One region of the Planomonospora alba genome, then DNA from elsewhere that is predicted to be linked to it. Evidence: predicted binding sites of a transcription regulator. Region 1 holds the regulator's gene; the other holds the start of a gene.
The links. The regulator LexA, encoded in region 1, represses DNA repair genes until DNA is damaged. The targets are predictions, from matches to a motif close to TCGAACANNTGTTCGA.

Region 1 (7,581 bases):
AGCCGCCGCCGACGAGCTTCTTGAACTTCACCAGCGACAGGTCGGGCTCGACACCCGTGGTGTCGCAGTCCATCATGAGCCCGATGGTGCCGGTGGGCGCCAGCAGCGAGGCCTGGGCGTTGCGGTAGCCGTTCTTCTCGCCGAGCTTGAGGCACTCCGCCCACTGCTTGGACGCCTCGGCGTGGATCGCCCGGTCCATGCTCTCCAGCGTGCGCAGCGTGTCGTTGGCGCCGGCGTGCTTGCGCATGACGCGCTTGTGCGCCTCGGCGTTGCGGGCGTAGCCGTCGTACGGTCCCACGATGCCGGCCAGCTCGGCGCTGCGCCGGTAGGAGACGCCGGTCATCAGCGAGGTGATGGCGGCGGCGATGGCCCGGCCGCCGTCGGAGTCGTAGGCGTGGCCGGTGGCCATGAGCAGCGCGCCCAGGTTGGCGTAGCCGATGCCGAGCTGGCGGTAGGCGCGGGTGGTCTCCCCGATCTTCTCGGTCGGGAAGTCGGCGAAGCAGATCGAGATGTCCATCGCGGTGATGATCAGCTCGGTGATCTTCACGAAGTTCTCGACGTCGAAGGCGCCGTCGTCGGAGAGGAACTTCAGCAGGTTGATGCTCGCCAGGTTGCAGGAGGAGTTGTCCAGGTGGACGTACTCCGAGCACGGGTTCGAGGCGGTGATGCGGCCGGTCTCCGGGCAGGTGTGCCAGTCGTTGATCGTGTCGTCGTACTGGATGCCGGGGTCGGCGCACTCCCAGGCCGCGGTGGCCATCTTGCGGAACAGGGCGCGGGCGTCGACCTCCTCGATGACCTCGCCGGACAGGCGGGCGCGCAGCCCGAACCTCTCGCCCTTCTCCACCGCGCGCATGAACTCGTCGGAGACGCGCACGGAGTTGTTGGCGTTCTGGTACTGGACGGAGACGATGTCCTTGCCGCCCAGGTCCATGTCGAACCCGGCGTCGCGCAGCGCGCGGATCTTGTCCTCCTCGCGCGCCTTGGTCTCGATGAACTCCTCGATGTCGGGGTGGTCGACGTCGAGGACGACCATCTTGGCCGCCCGGCGGGTGGCGCCGCCGGACTTGATGGTGCCGGCGGAGGCGTCCGCGCCGCGCATGAAGGAGACCGGGCCGCTGGCGGTGCCGCCGCTGGAGAGCAGCTCCTTGGAGGAGCGGATCCGGGAGAGGTTCACGCCCGAGCCGGAACCGCCCTTGAAGATCACACCCTCTTCCTTGTACCAGTCGAGGATGGACTCCATCGTGTCGTCGACGGCCAGGATGAAGCAGGCGCTGACCTGCTGGGGCGAGGCGGTGCCGACGTTGAACCAGACCGGGGAGTTGAAGCTGAAGACCTGGTGGATCAGGGCGTGCTTGAGCTCGTGGTCGAAGATCTCCGCGTCCTCGTCGGTCGCGAAGTAGCCGTGCTCGACGCCGGTCCTGGTGTAGACGCCCACCACGCGGTCGACGAGCTGCTTGAGGCTCCACTCGCGCTGCGGGGTGCCGACGGCGCCCCGGAAGTACTTGGTGGTGACGATGTTGGCGGCGTTGACCGACCAGAAGGCGGGGAACTCCACCCCGCGCTGCTCGAAGTTGACCGAGCCGTCACGCCAGTTGGTCATGACGACGTCACGGCGCTCCCAGGGCACCTCGTCGTACGGGTGCACGCCGGGGGTGGTGAAGACGCGCTTCATCTTCAGCCCCTTGCGCGGGCGCTTGCCTCCGCGCGCCGCCGTCCCGCTGACCGTCTCCGTCATGACTTCCCCCTTCCGGGACCCCGCCGGAGCCCCCGAGTCGGACCACATCAACGCGCCGCCTCAATTCCCCCGGCGCCCGGGGATTGACTTCTTCAGTCCTGCTCGGCGTCCTGCTGAGCGGAGCGGTCCGCCCGCAGCTGCCTGATCTCGGCCTCGAAGTCGGCCAGCGTCTCGAACCCCCGGTAGACCGAGGCGAAGCGGAGATAGGCCACCTCGTCCAGCTCGCGGAGCGGGCCCAGGATCGCCAGACCGACCTCGTGGGCGGGGATCTCCGCGGCTCCGGTCGCCCGGATGCTCTCCTCGACGCGCTGGCCGAGCTGGGCCAGGGAGTCCTCGCTGACGGGCCGTCCCTGGCACGCCCGCCGGACCCCCGCGATCACCTTGTCCCTGGAGAAGGGCTCGGTCACCCCGCTGCGCTTGCCCACCATGAGCAGGACCGTCTCCTGCGTGGTGAACCTGCGCCCGCACTGCGGGCACGTGCGCCGGCGGCGGATGGCCGCGCCGTCCTCGGTGGACCGGCTGTCGATGACCCGCGTGTCAGGGTGACGACAGAACGGGCAGTGCACGTGCGTCGCCTCCTTGACCGGATGAATGTCACACCTGCCCCACACGCCCCGCGTCATCCCATGCGGAATACCCGCACCCGTTCACCGGCGAAGGTGAAGTGCGGTGATGGAAACACAACTTATGGTGAGGCGGGATGGGTGGTGCCACTAGATGTTGTGGTGCAACCGTAGAAGTGCACGACCATGAACGCAAGTTGATCCGGAGGGCCGGCGCGAAGGCGCAGATCAGGGATGCGAGCCGGGCGTGTCGCCGCCCGCCGGAATCGGCGGGTCCCTGGCGGGCCCCGCGGCCCCCTTCGCCGGCCCGGCGGCCCTTCCTGCCCGCCGGACGCCTCCGCCCGGGATCGCCCACCCGGGACGGCCCGGTCGGCGCCGGCCGCACGCCGGCCGCGGACGGCCGGCTCCGGCCCAGGTCATGCCCGGGCCGGACGAGGGTATCGGACGGCCGGCACCGCCCGTGACACGGCGCCCGGCCACGACCGGCCTCGGCCGCCTCCGCCCCATCCGGGCGGGTCGGAGTGAGGCGGGTCGGGGCGGGGCCGACGGGCGGCAGGGCCGGGACGGGCCCCGGAGGGGACTCCGGACGCGAGGGAGGACGGCCCGCGCGGGGACGGTCCGCGCAGGGACCGCACGGCCCGCGCGGGAACGGCCCGAGTGCGAAGGAGGGCCGTCTAGGCCGGGAAGAGACGGCCGACGACCCACAGGAGGGTGAGAGCGAGCAGCACGAGGGCGAGAACCACCACGATCCGGCCCCTGCGGGTGAGCCTGACCCGCGGCCCGGAGGTCCGCCGCGCACCCCGCGCCGGGCCCGGGCGCCCTCCGGCGTCCCGCGGCACCCGGCCGGTCCCGCCGCCCTGAGCGGCTCGCGCGCCCCTGCCGCTCCGGGAATCCCGCGCGCCCTGCACCGCCCGATCACCCCGGGCACCCCGCACGCCCCGTGCCGCCTCACCGTCCCGGGCCTCTCGCGCGGCCCGCACCGCCCGGCCCTCCCGGACCGCCCCGGCAGGTCCTCCGGCGGGACGGGGGACCTCGCGCACGGCCCCGGCGCGCCCTCCTTGCAGCACCCGCAGGTGCGGGCGCCCCTGGTCCGGCCGGCCCTCCCGCCCGGACCCCCGCATCCGATCCGCCGCCCGCTCCGCGGCCCCGGTCCGCCCCGCCCCCTGCTCCGACGCCCGTGCCCGCCCGGATCGCCGCACCCGCCCGGTCGTCCTCACACGCTCCCCCCTCCCCGCGCCCGAACAAAGGCGACGGAAAGACCGGCGAATCGAACACGATGTCGATCGAACTCCCGTACGATGTTGTACACCACGGCGCCGAGGATTTCGAGGAAGACTCGAACAATTGTTTGAAGATGATCTTCGACGGGAGTACGGTCGCCGTGTGCGACATGAGGAATACAGAGCGGGAGGCGAGGAGATCCCATGAGCGAGCGCAACGAGAACGGCGCGGCCCCCAGTGACCTGGCGGTGCGCAGGCGTGACTCCCTCGGCCTCACCCCCAGGCAGCGCAAGATCCTTGAGGTGATCCGCGACTCGGTGCAGCAGCGCGGCTATCCGCCGTCGATGCGCGAGATCGGCGAGGCGGTGCAGCTCACCAGCACCTCCAGTGTGTCCCACCAGCTGACGGCGTTGCAGCGCAAGGGTTACCTGAGGCGTGACCCGCACCGGCCCCGCGCGCTGGAGGTCCGTCTGCCCGGTGAGCCCGTGCTGTGGGTGGATCCCGACGCCGGCACCGACGAGACGCCGGTCAGCCGGCCGACCGCCTCCTACGTGCCCCTCGTCGGCCGGATCGCCGCCGGCGGCCCGATCCTCGCCGAGGAGAGCATCGAGGACGTCTTCGCCCTGCCCAAGCAGCTCGTCGGCGAGGGCACGCTCTTCCTGCTCCAGGTGACCGGTGACTCGATGATCGACGCGGCCATCGCCGACGGCGACTGGGTGGTCGTGCGCCAGCAGCCGGTCGCGGAGAGCGGTGACATCGTCGCGGCGATGATCGACGGCGAGGCCACCGTCAAGACCTTCAAGCGCCGGGACGGCCACGTCTGGCTGGTCCCGCACAACCCGAACTACGACCCGATCCCGGGCGACGAGGCCACCGTCCTCGGCAAGGTCGTGGCGGTCCTCCGCAAGCTCTGAGCAGTCCCGCGTCGAGCCGCCGGTCATCCCGTCCGAGCCGGAGCGCGCCGAGCCGGCATCCGGCCGACGCGTTCCGGAGCGGACGCCGGGACGGGCGCGCCACCGGGCCGCCCGCCCCGGTTAGGCTGGGGCGGTGAGCGATCTGCCCGATATGAACGATCTGACGCTGGACGACCTGACCGACAGGGACGGCGCGAAATGGTCGTCGGCCGGACCCGGCGTGATCCCGGCCTGGGTCGCGGACATGGACTTCCCGGTCGCTCCCGCCGTACGCGAGGCCCTGATCCGCCGGGCCCGCGGCGACCTCGGCTACCCCTCCTGGCTCGACCGGCTCGGTGACGGTCCGCTGGCCGAGGCTTTCGCCGAGCGCATGGAGCGGCGGTACGGCTGGCACGCCGACCCCGGCCACGTGCGCTCCTTCACCGACATCAACCAGGCCCTCCAGGTCGTCCTGCACCTGGCCACCCGGCCCGGCGACGCGGTGGCCCTGCACGTCCCGACCTACCCGCCCTTCCTGCAGACGCTGGCCGACATGGACCGGCCGCCGCTGCCCATCCCGCTGGAGCCGGCCGGAGACTCCTGGGGCTTCGACACCGACGCCCTGGCCGCCCGGCTCGCCGAGGGCCGCTGCCGCGTGCTGCTCCTGGTGAACCCGCAGAACCCGACCGGGCGCTCGTTCACCCGCCGGGAGCTCACCGACCTCGCCGAACTGGCCGAACGCCACGACCTGCTGGTCGTCTCCGACGAGATCCACGCCGACCTGACCCACGCCCCGGCCCGGCACGTCCCCTTCGCCACGCTGCTGCCCGAGCGGACCGTCACGCTCACCTCCGCCACCAAGGCCTTCAACCTGGGCGGCATCCGCTGCTCGGTGGCGCACCTGGGGGCACCCGCCGTACGCGAGGCGCTGAGCGCCCAGCCCCGCCACCTGTACGGCGCGGCCCACGTGTTCGGGGTCGACGCGACCGTCGCGGCCTGGCGGGACGGGGACGACTGGCTGGAGCGGGTCAGGGCGCTGCTCGACCGCAACCGGCGCCTGGTCGCCGAGCGGCTCCCCCAGGGCGTCGGCTACCGGGTACCCGACGCGACCTATCTGGCATGGCTGGACTTCAGGGGTCTGGGGACGGGCGAGGACCCCGCCGACCTCCTGCAGCGCGAGGCCCGGGTGATGCTCAGCCAGGGCCCGCCGTTCGGCCCCGGCGGCGAGGGGTTCGCCCGGCTGAACTTCGCCACCTCCGAGCCGGTCCTCTCCGAGGTCCTGGACCGCATCGCCCGGGCGGTGAAGGCCCGGTCGTGACCGCCCGGCGGGGCCTGCGCGCGGGCCGGGGACCAGGGTTCCCTGAACCCCTTCAGGGCCCCGGGACCGGGCCCGGTGAGCCGGGGACGCCGGGAAGCGCCGGGTCGGCGGCGGACTGGACGTCCCCCGGGGCGGGGCATCCGGAGGGCCGGCGTCGCCGGAGGGGTGGAGGGTCCAGCGGCCCTCCACCCCTCCGGCGACCCGCTCGGCGGCCCCGGAGAACCGGGGCCGCCGAGGGCCTCACGGGACGATGTTGACCAGCTTCGGCGCGCGGACGATGACCTTGCGCGGCGCGCCGGACAGGAAGCCCTGGACCTTCTCCGAGGCCAGCGCCAGCGACTTCAGGTCGTCCTCGGAGATCTCCGGGGAGACCTCCAGCCGGTCGCGGACCTTGCCCGCGACCTGCACGACGCAGGTGACGGTCTCCTGGACCAGCAGGGCCTCCTCGGCGACCGGCCAGCCCGCCGCGGCGACCGAGGCCGGGTGGCCCAGACGCTCCCAGCCCTCCTCCGCGACGTACGGCGCGACCAGGGAGAGCATGACGGCCAGGGTCTCGGCGGCCTCCCGGACCGCCGGGTCGGCGGCGCCGGGCCCGGAGTCGATGGCCTTGCGGGCCGCGCTCGTCAGCTCCATCATGCGGGCCACCGCGACGTTGAAGCGGTAGGACTCGACCAGCGTGGTGACCTCATCGATGATCTTGTGGACGGTCCTGCGCAGCTCCAGGTCACCGGTGGAGAAGTCCGCGCCGGGGGCGGAGGCCGCGCCGGCCTCCGCCATCACCCGGAAGGCGCGGGCCAGGAACTTCTGGGACGCGGCGGGCGAGACGTCGGCCCAGTCGATGTCGTCCTCGGGCGGCCCGGCGAAGATCATGGTCAGCCGGACGGCGTCCACGCCGTAGGCGTCGATCTGCTCGCCCAGGTCCACGCCGTTGCCCAGGGACTTGGACATCGCCTTGCCCTGGTTGATCACCTGGCCCTGGTTGAGCAGGCGGGTGAAGGGCTCGGTGAAGTCGACCAGGCCCATGTCGTGCAGGACCTTGGTGAAGAAGCGCGAGTACAGCAGGTGCAGGATCGCGTGCTCGACGCCGCCGACGTACTGGTCGATCGGACCCCACTGGCGGACCTTCTCCACGTCGAACGGGCCGTCCTCGTAGCCGGGGTCCACGTAGCGCAGGTAGTACCACGAGGAGTCGACGAAGGTGTCCATCGTGTCGGTGTCGCGCCGGGCGGCGCCGCCGCACTTGGGGCAGGAGACCTCGACCCAGTCGGCGGCCGCGGCCAGCGGGGAGACCCCCTTGGGCGCCAGGGCCTCACCGCGCAGGTCGGGCAGGGTGACCGGCAGCTGCTCGTCCGGGACGGGGACCTCGCCGCAGTCGGCGCAGTGGACGATCGGGATCGGGCAGCCCCAGAAGCGCTGGCGGGACAGCAGCCAGTCGCGCAGCCGGAAGTTGACCGCGGCCTTGCCGGTGCCCCGCTCGTTCAGGATCTCGATGATCTTCCGGATCGCGGACGCCTTGTCCAGCCCGTCCAGGGGGCCGGAGTTGACCAGCAGGCCGTCACCGGAGGTCGCCACGCCCGTCTCGCCCGGGTCGGCCAGGCCGGTGTGGACCACGACCCGTACCGGCAGGTCGAAGGCGCGGGCGAAGTCCAGGTCGCGCTGGTCGTGCGCGGGCACGGCCATGATGGCGCCGTGGCCGTAGTCGGACAGCACGTAGTCGGCGGCCCAGACCGGCATGCGCTCGCCGTTGACCGGGTTGATCGCGTAGCGGCCCAGGAAGACGCCGGTCTTCTCCTTGTCGGTGGAGAGCCGGTCGATGTCGCTCAGCTTGGCCACCTCGGCCCGGTACGCCTC
Region 2 (7,581 bases), on a different contig from region 1:
GGGTGCGGGCCTCGCCGGGGTGCGGAGCGTAGAGGCGCTGAGGGCGCACGGGTTCGGTGGCACGATCACGCTGCTCGGCGACGAGCCGCACCGGCCCTACGACCGCCCGCCGCTGTCCAAGGCGGTGCTGCTCGGCGAGATCGACTCCACGGTCGTCGACTCCGACCTGGACGCCATGGGGGTGGACTTCCGCCCCGGGGTGGCCGCCAAGGGGCTGCGCCCCGGCGTGGTGGAGACCACCGAGGGAGAGCTGGCCTACGACGGCCTGGTCATCGCCACCGGCGCGGCCCCGATCCGGCTGCGCGGCGAGGGGCCGCAGCACGTGCTGCGCACCATCGACGACGCGCTCGCGCTGCGCGCGCTGCTCCGCGAGGGCGTGCGGGTCGCCGTCGTGGGCGCGGGCTGGATCGGCGCCGAGGTCGCCACCGCCGCGCGCAGGGCCGGGTGCGAGGTCACCGTCGTCGAGGCCGCCGCCCACCCGCTGGCCGCCGCGCTGGGCCCCGTCGGCGCCCACACCGCCCCCTGGTACGCCCAGGCCGGCATCGACCTGCGCACGGCCGCCGTGGTCGCCGCCGTCGACCACGGCGGTCTCACCCTCGCCGACGGCTCCGCGGTCGAGGCCGACGTCGTCGTCACCGGCATCGGAGTGCGGCCCGCGGTGGACTGGCTGGCCGGCTCGGGAGTCGAGCTGGACGACGGGGTCGTCACCGACGAGCACCTGCGCACCGCGCTGCCCGGCGTGGTCGCCGCCGGAGACTGCGCCGCCTGGTGGTCGCGCCGGTACGGCCGGCGCCTGCGGGTCGAGCACTGGGACACCGCCCTGGGCGCCCCCGACGTGGCGGTGGCCACGCTGCTGGGAGAGGGCGCCGGGGAGGGCGCGGTCTACGACCCGGTCCCCTACTTCTGGTCCGAGCAGTTCGGCCACATGGTCCAGTACGCCGGGCACCACGACGGCGCCCGCCTCGTCGGCCGCGGCGACCCCGCCGGCACCCGGTGGTCGGTCTGCTGGCTGAACGACGACGACACGCTCGCCGCCGTCCTGGCCGTGAACCGCCCGCGCGACCTGGTGCAGGGACGCCGCCTCATCGAGGGGGGCCAGCGCCTCGATGTCGATCGCCTGGCCGATCCTGCTGTAGCGTTGCGCGACTGTACGGCGATATGACCGCGCCGTGAAGTGTTTGGTGAAGGGCTCATTGTGGTAATGGTGGCTTCGTGACGCTTTCTGTTGCGCAGATCGACCGGGAAACCGACGAACTGGTGGGCGAATGGCTCACCCTCACCGAGGTCGCCAGGAGGCTCGACCTCAGCATCGGTCGCGCGAAGCAACTCCTCAAGGACCACAAGCTCATCGGGGTGCGGCGGGGCGGCGGGGAGCCCCAGGTGCCCGCCGCCTTCCTGGCCGGAGACGACGTCGCCAAGGGTCTGCCGGGCACGATCACCGTGCTGCTCGACGCGGGATACGACGAGGCCGAGGCCCTGCGGTGGCTGTTCACCCCCGACGACACCCTGCCGGGGTCGCCGGTCGACGCCATCCGCGCCGGCCGCCACACCGAGGTCAAGCGGCGTGCCCAGACCCTCGCTTTCTGACGCCCGCCTCTACCTGTGCACCGACGGCCGCCGCGACCGGGGGGACCTCGCCGACTTCCTCGACGCCGCCCTCTCCGGCGGGGTCGACATCGTGCAGCTGCGCGAGAAGGGCCTGGAGGCGCGCCAGGAGCTGGAGCTCCTGGAGGTCTTCCGTGACGCCTGCGACCGGCACGGCAGGCTCCTGGCGGTCAACGACCGGGCCGACGTCGCCCGCGCCGCCCGCCCGGACGTCCTCCACCTCGGCCAGGACGACCTGCCCGTGCGGGTGGCCCGCGACATCCTCGGCGACGACATCCTCATCGGGCGCTCCACCCACGCCCCCGAGGAGGCGTCCGCCGCGGCCGCCGAGCCCGGGGTCGACTACTTCTGCTGCGGCCCGATCTGGCCGACGCCCACCAAGCCCGGCCGGCCCGCGCCGGGGCCGTCCCTGCTGAGGCACGCCGCCGCGCTGGAGACCGACCGCCCCTGGTTCGGCATCGGCGGCATCGACCTGGGCAACCTGGACGAGGTCATGTCGTACGGCGTGCGCCGGGTCGTGGTCGTGCGGGCCATCACCGAGGCGGACGACCCGAAGGCCGCCGCCGCGGAGTTCCGCCGCAGGCTCGCCGCCCCGCCGCCCGCTCCGGAGAGCTGAGACGGGTCCGGGCGTGACCGGCTCGGCTCCCGCTCCGCGCCGGTCACGGCCGCTCCCGTCGTGTCCCGGCGGGCGCGGACGGGACCGGATCCGCGGGCGGGCGGGCCGGTCGGCGCCACCGGGACGCCGGGGCCGCAGACCGCCGCCCCGGCCGGTCAGGTCCGGCGGGCGGTCGCGGCCACGGCCAGGTCGGCCAGGGCCGCGCGGGACTCCGGCGTGACCGGGGCGCCGTCCAGCGCGCGCAGGGCCTCCGCCAGGTAGTCGTCGATCAGCTTCTCGCAGGCGGACAGCGCGCCGGTCTCCTCGATCACCCGGCGGAGCCGCTCGACCCCGCTCTCCTGGAGCTGCGGGTCGCCGAGCGTGCGGCGGACCTCCTCCGCCTGGGCGGGCGAGGCCGCGGCGAGCGCCCGGGCGATGAGCATCGTCCGCTTGCCCTCCCGCAGGTCGTCGCCGGCGGGCTTGCCGGTCTCGGCGGGGTCGCCGAACACGCCGAGGATGTCGTCGCGCAGCTGGAAGGCGATGCCGACGCTGCGGCCGTACTCCTCGCAGAAACGGTCGATCCACGGCTCCGGTCCGCCGGAGGCCAGCACCAGGCCGAGCCGGAGGGGCTGTTCCACGGAGTACTTGCCGCTCTTGAACAGCGCGACCCGCAGCGCGCTGTCGAAGGTGCTGACCCCCCGGACCTGCTCCAGCAGGTCGAGGTACTGGCCGCACATCAGCTCGGTGCGCATGTGGTCGTAGAGCGGCTGGGCCGCGCCGAGGGCGTCCGCGGGCAGGCCGCTGGTCCGCCACATCTCCCCGGACCAGACCAGCAGCAGGTTGCCCAGCAGGATGGCGGCGCTCTCACCGAACTGCGCGGCGGAGCCGTTCCAGCCCTCCTTCTCGTGCATGGCCTGGAAGCGGCGGTGCGCCGAGGGCATGCCCCGCCGCAGGTCGCTGGCGTCCATCACGTCGTCGTGGACGAGCGCGCTGGCCTGGAGCAGCTCCAGGGAGGCGGCCGCGCAGAAGAGCGCGGGATCGTCGGCGGCGCCGCCCGCCCCCCGCCAGCCCCAGTAGCAGAACGCCGGGCGGAGCCGTTTCCCGCCGGAGAGGAAGTCCTCGGCGGCGGCCAGGAGCGGGGCGATCTCCGGGGAGCCGAACGCGGGGCGCTGCCGGTCGAGGAACGTTCTCAGTGAACGGTCCACCTCGGAGCGGATGGTGTCCAGCATGGCTGCGGAAGCGGGCATACACAGAGATTATCGGTCCGGGCACGGATCGCCGGTCGGCCGCGCGTCTCGGCAGGTGGTCACGCCGCCCGCGCGGCGGCCGGGCCAGTAGGCTATGGGGCATGGCTCTGGGTCGCCCTTCAATCCTTCCCGACCGCGTGCCCACCGTCCGCGAGCTCCTCGCGGCGGGCGGCCGGTCCTTCTCCTTCGAGTTCTTCCCGCCGAAGAACGCCGAGGGGGAGCGGCAGCTCTGGCGCGCGATCCGGGAGCTGGAGTCGCTCCGGCCCACGTTCGTCTCCGTCACCTACGGGGCGGGCGGCGGGACCCGCGACCGCACGGTCGAGATCGTGGAGCGGCTCGCCCATGAGACCACGCTGACGCCGGTGGCGCACTTCACCGCGGTCAACCACTCGGTCCGCGAGCTGCGCCACCTGATCGGCCGGTTCGCCGGGGCGGGCGTGCGCAACATCCTCGCGGTCCGGGGCGACCCGCCCGGCGACCCCATGGGGGAGTGGGTGCGCCACCCCGAGGGCGTGCTCTACGCCGAGGAGCTGGTCCGGCTGATCCGCCAGTCCGGCGACTTCTGCGTGGGCGTCGCGGCCTTCCCGTACAAGCACCCGAGGTCGGCCTCGATCGAGTCCGACACCGAGTACTTCGTGCGCAAGTGCCGGGCCGGAGCCGACTACGCCATCACCCAGATGTTCTTCCGGGCGGAGGACTACCTGCGGCTGCGCGACCGGGTGGCGGCCAAGGGCTGCGACACGCCGATCATCCCCGGCATCATGCCCGTCACCCAGCTGAGCACGATCGCGCGCTCCGAGCAGCTGTCCGGGGCGCCGTTCCCGCCCGAGGTGGCCGAGCGGTTCACGGCCGTCGCCGACGACCCCGCCGCGGTACGCCGCCTCGGCATCGAGCACGCCGTCGAGCTCTGCCAGACCCTGCTCGACGAGGGGGCGCCGGGCATCCACTTCATCACCTTCAACCGCTCCAGCGCGACGCGCGAGGTCTTCCGGGCCCTCGACCCCGCGCCGCAGGCCGCCCCGGTCACCGCCTGAGCCGCCGCGCGCCGCGGTGCCGCGCCGCTCCGGCACCGCGGCCTCAGCCCGCCCCCGCCCCGCGGGGGCCGGTGCCCGGCCGCTCGGGGGCCAGCGGGAGCACGGCCCCCGCGATCACGTAGCGCTCGTGGCCGCCGGGGAAGACGAACGCGGTGAGCAGGTCGACGAAGCCGAGGCTGCGGTAGAGACGTCTGGCGACGGTGGGCAGGTCGCGGGTGGACAGCACGGCCGTGCGCTCCGGACGGTCCTCGCACACGCCCAGGACCAGTGAGCGGCCGATCCCCTTGCCCTGGTGGCCGGGGTGCACATGGATCTCGGCCAGCTCCAGCGCGTCACCCAGCCAGCCGTGCGCGCCGGCGGCGCCGTGCCGCTCCGCGACGGCCTGGTGGACGACGTCGTGCCACCACTGCCCGGGCGCGCCGTGGAAGCCGTAGGCGAGACCGACCGGCGTCCCGTCGGGAAGCTCGGCGAACAGGCAGGTGAAGCCGGGGTGGGTGGCGTGGTTGCCCATGATCGTTCTGCGGCCGGACAGCTGTTCGGCGGGCGGGTCCATCGCCGCGGTGTAGATGTCGAGAACGGAGCCCAGCCGGGAGACGAACTCATCGGGGCCGACTCGTCGCAGTCCGATCACTCACCGCACCCTAGCAGGGGCGATCCGGCACAACCCGGGGAATACGGCCAAAGCGGTGTTCGGGGGTTCCCCATGGAAGGCCCGGGGTCCGCCACGGGAGAGGGAAAACGGGTCACCCGCCACGGCCCTCGCCGCCGTCCGGGAGCGCGGGCGCCTATCCCGCCAGGGGGACGCGGCCCGGCAGCGAGGGCTGGGCGGGCAGGCCGAGCATCTCCTCCACCGTGACGACGAACCGCTCCGCCTCGGAGATCAGCTCCTCGGCGTCGCGGGGCGAGACCGCGTGGGTCATGCCGGCCTCGATCGAGGCCCGCTTGGCGGCGCTCACCTCGAAGTAGGGCGCCCAGTCGGCCAGCCGGGGCTCGGCCTCCGGCAGCAGCTCCCAGGCGCTGCGCAGCCTGCGCCTGCGGCCGTCCATCGGCCGGGGGCGTGCGGCCAGGACCGCCGCCGCCGCCCGGAGCGCGGCCAGGTGCGCCGCGACGTAACGCGCCGCCGAGGTGCGGGCGGCGGCCGCCTCCTCCAGGCAGTCGCGCGCGTCGGCCAGGCGCGTCCGCACCGTGGGCGAGAGCCGGGGCCCGCCGGGGCCGTCGAACCGTGGGGTCATGCTTCCGCCTCCTTGGTCGCAAGCGGCTCCCGGCATCCTCGCCGGTAGTGCCACGGTCGCAGACCCCACCGACAATTACGCCGGGCGGCCGGACGAGGAGCTTCCCCTCTCCCCGTCCGATCCCGGCCCGGCCCCGCCGCCTCGGGTGGAGGCGCGGGCCGGACCGGCCGCCCTCAACGTGAGCCGCGAGTCCCACGTCACTACATCGAACATAAATTCGATCATCGATGGTGTCAAGTAGGTGGGCGAACAAAAGTTCGATCTCTCTGTGGACACCCGGACGCCCGGAAGGCCGGCGGCGCGCGGGATCAGTAGGCGAACCTGCCCCGGACGTGGACCGGCGTGCGCGGGCCGAGCAGGCGCGGCAGGACCTCGGCCACGTGCATCGGCAGCCGCACGCACCCGTGCGAGGCCGGGTGGAGCGGCACCGAGAGCGAGCCGTGCAGGGCGATGCCGCCGTTGAAGAAGACCGGGTTGTAGAGCCCGCCCAGCGGCGAGCGGTGCCAGCCCTTCCGCCGCCACGTCGTGCGGTAGTCGCCCGTCGGCGTGGGGGTGCGGGCCGTGCCGGAGGAGATGTGACTGACCAGCCTCACCCGTCCCCTGACGTAGAGCACCATCACCTGCTTGCGCAGGTTGATCTCGACGCGGGTCGGCCTGCCCCGCGGCACCAGCACCCTCGGGGCCCGCGGCCGCTCCAGGGCACTCCAGGTCCTCCCCCCGACCGTCGCGCTCGGTCCCAGGCCGTTGACCTTCCGGAAGGCCCACACCGCGGCCCGGGTCGCCTCGCCGTACCGGCCGCTGATCCCGCCGGGGAGGTAGCCGAGCGCCTTCAGCCTCCGCTGGAGCGCCTTGACGGCCGCACCGCCGGCGCCGGGCCTGAGGGTCGTGTCCGGAGTGACGGCGGGGGCGGCGCGCCCGGCCGGCGGAGCGGACGCGGCGACCGCTCCGCCCGCCGCGCCGGGGGAGGGCAGGAGTACGGCGGCCGCCGTCACGAGAGCGGCCACGCCGAGCCTGTGTCCAGCCTTCATGCAGATCCATCCCCTCGTACGCCGCCGGACCGGACCGGCGGGCCATGACGCCTGCCTGGATGGTTCCGCGATCGGCCACAAAGCCATAGTCAGCGGTTGACCTGTTTAGAGTGGGCGGGTGCCAGAAAAGCTGCATCCGAACATCGAGAAGGTCGCCGCGATCCTGGGCGAGCACGGCGTCTCCGGCGAGATCGTCGTGTTCGCCGAGGCCACCCCCACGGCGGCGACCGCCGCCGCGCAGCTCGGCTGCGAGGTCGGCGCCATCGCCAACAGCCTCGTCTTCGACGCCGACGGCGAGCCGCTCCTGGTGCTCACCAGCGGGGCCCACCGGGTGAACACCGAGCTGATCGCGGAGAGGGTCGGCGCCGCCAGGGTACGGCGCGCCACCCCCGAATTCGTCCGGGCCGCCACCGGCCAGCCCATCGGCGGCGTCGCCCCGATCGGCCACCCGGCCCCCATCCGGACGCTGGTCGACACCTGGCTGGAGCGGCACGAGGTCGTCTGGGCCGCCGCGGGCCACCCGCACAGCGTCTTCCCCACCTCCTTCCAGGAGCTGGTCCGCATCACCGGGGGCACCCCCGCGGAGGTGGAGTGATGGCCACGGTCTGGCACAACCCGCGCTGCTCCAAGAGCCGCTGCGCCCTCGACGCGCTCACCGGCGCGGGCCGGGACGTGACCGTGCGCCGCTACCTGGACGACCCGCCCACGGCCGCCGAGCTCACCGAGGTCCTCGACCGGCTGGGCCTGGAGCCGTGGGACATCACCCGGATGGGCGAGGCGCGGGCCCGCGAGCTCGGGCTGGCGGACAAGGCCCGCGACCGGGACGAGTGGATCGCGATC

Region 2: ABD823_RS22550 (SAV_6107 family HEPN domain-containing protein) is a predicted target of LexA. The motif match lies at 5,959-5,974, and genes of this name have one in related genera.

What each region holds. Positions count from the first base shown of each region.
Region 1 covers NZ_BAAAUT010000062.1:14,069-21,649, reverse strand. The annotation lists gene ABD823_RS28605 (vitamin B12-dependent ribonucleotide reductase) at 1-1,735, opposite strand, end outside; gene nrdR (transcriptional regulator NrdR) at 1,828-2,301, opposite strand; gene lexA (transcriptional repressor LexA) at 3,723-4,433, shown strand; gene ABD823_RS28590 (MalY/PatB family protein) at 4,567-5,730, shown strand; gene leuS (leucine--tRNA ligase) at 5,971-7,581, opposite strand, start outside.
Region 2 covers NZ_BAAAUT010000038.1:69,400-76,980, forward strand. The annotation lists gene ABD823_RS22520 (NAD(P)/FAD-dependent oxidoreductase) at 1-1,162, shown strand, start outside; gene ABD823_RS22525 (Rv2175c family DNA-binding protein) at 1,213-1,587, shown strand; gene thiE (thiamine phosphate synthase) at 1,565-2,221, shown strand; gene ABD823_RS22535 (polyprenyl synthetase family protein) at 2,377-3,447, opposite strand; gene metF (methylenetetrahydrofolate reductase [NAD(P)H]) at 3,549-4,481, shown strand; gene ABD823_RS22545 (GNAT family N-acetyltransferase) at 4,525-5,112, opposite strand; gene ABD823_RS22550 (SAV_6107 family HEPN domain-containing protein) at 5,267-5,713, opposite strand; gene ABD823_RS22555 (L,D-transpeptidase family protein) at 6,022-6,741, opposite strand; gene ABD823_RS22560 (YbaK/EbsC family protein) at 6,860-7,336, shown strand; gene ABD823_RS22565 (arsenate reductase family protein) at 7,336-7,581, shown strand, end outside.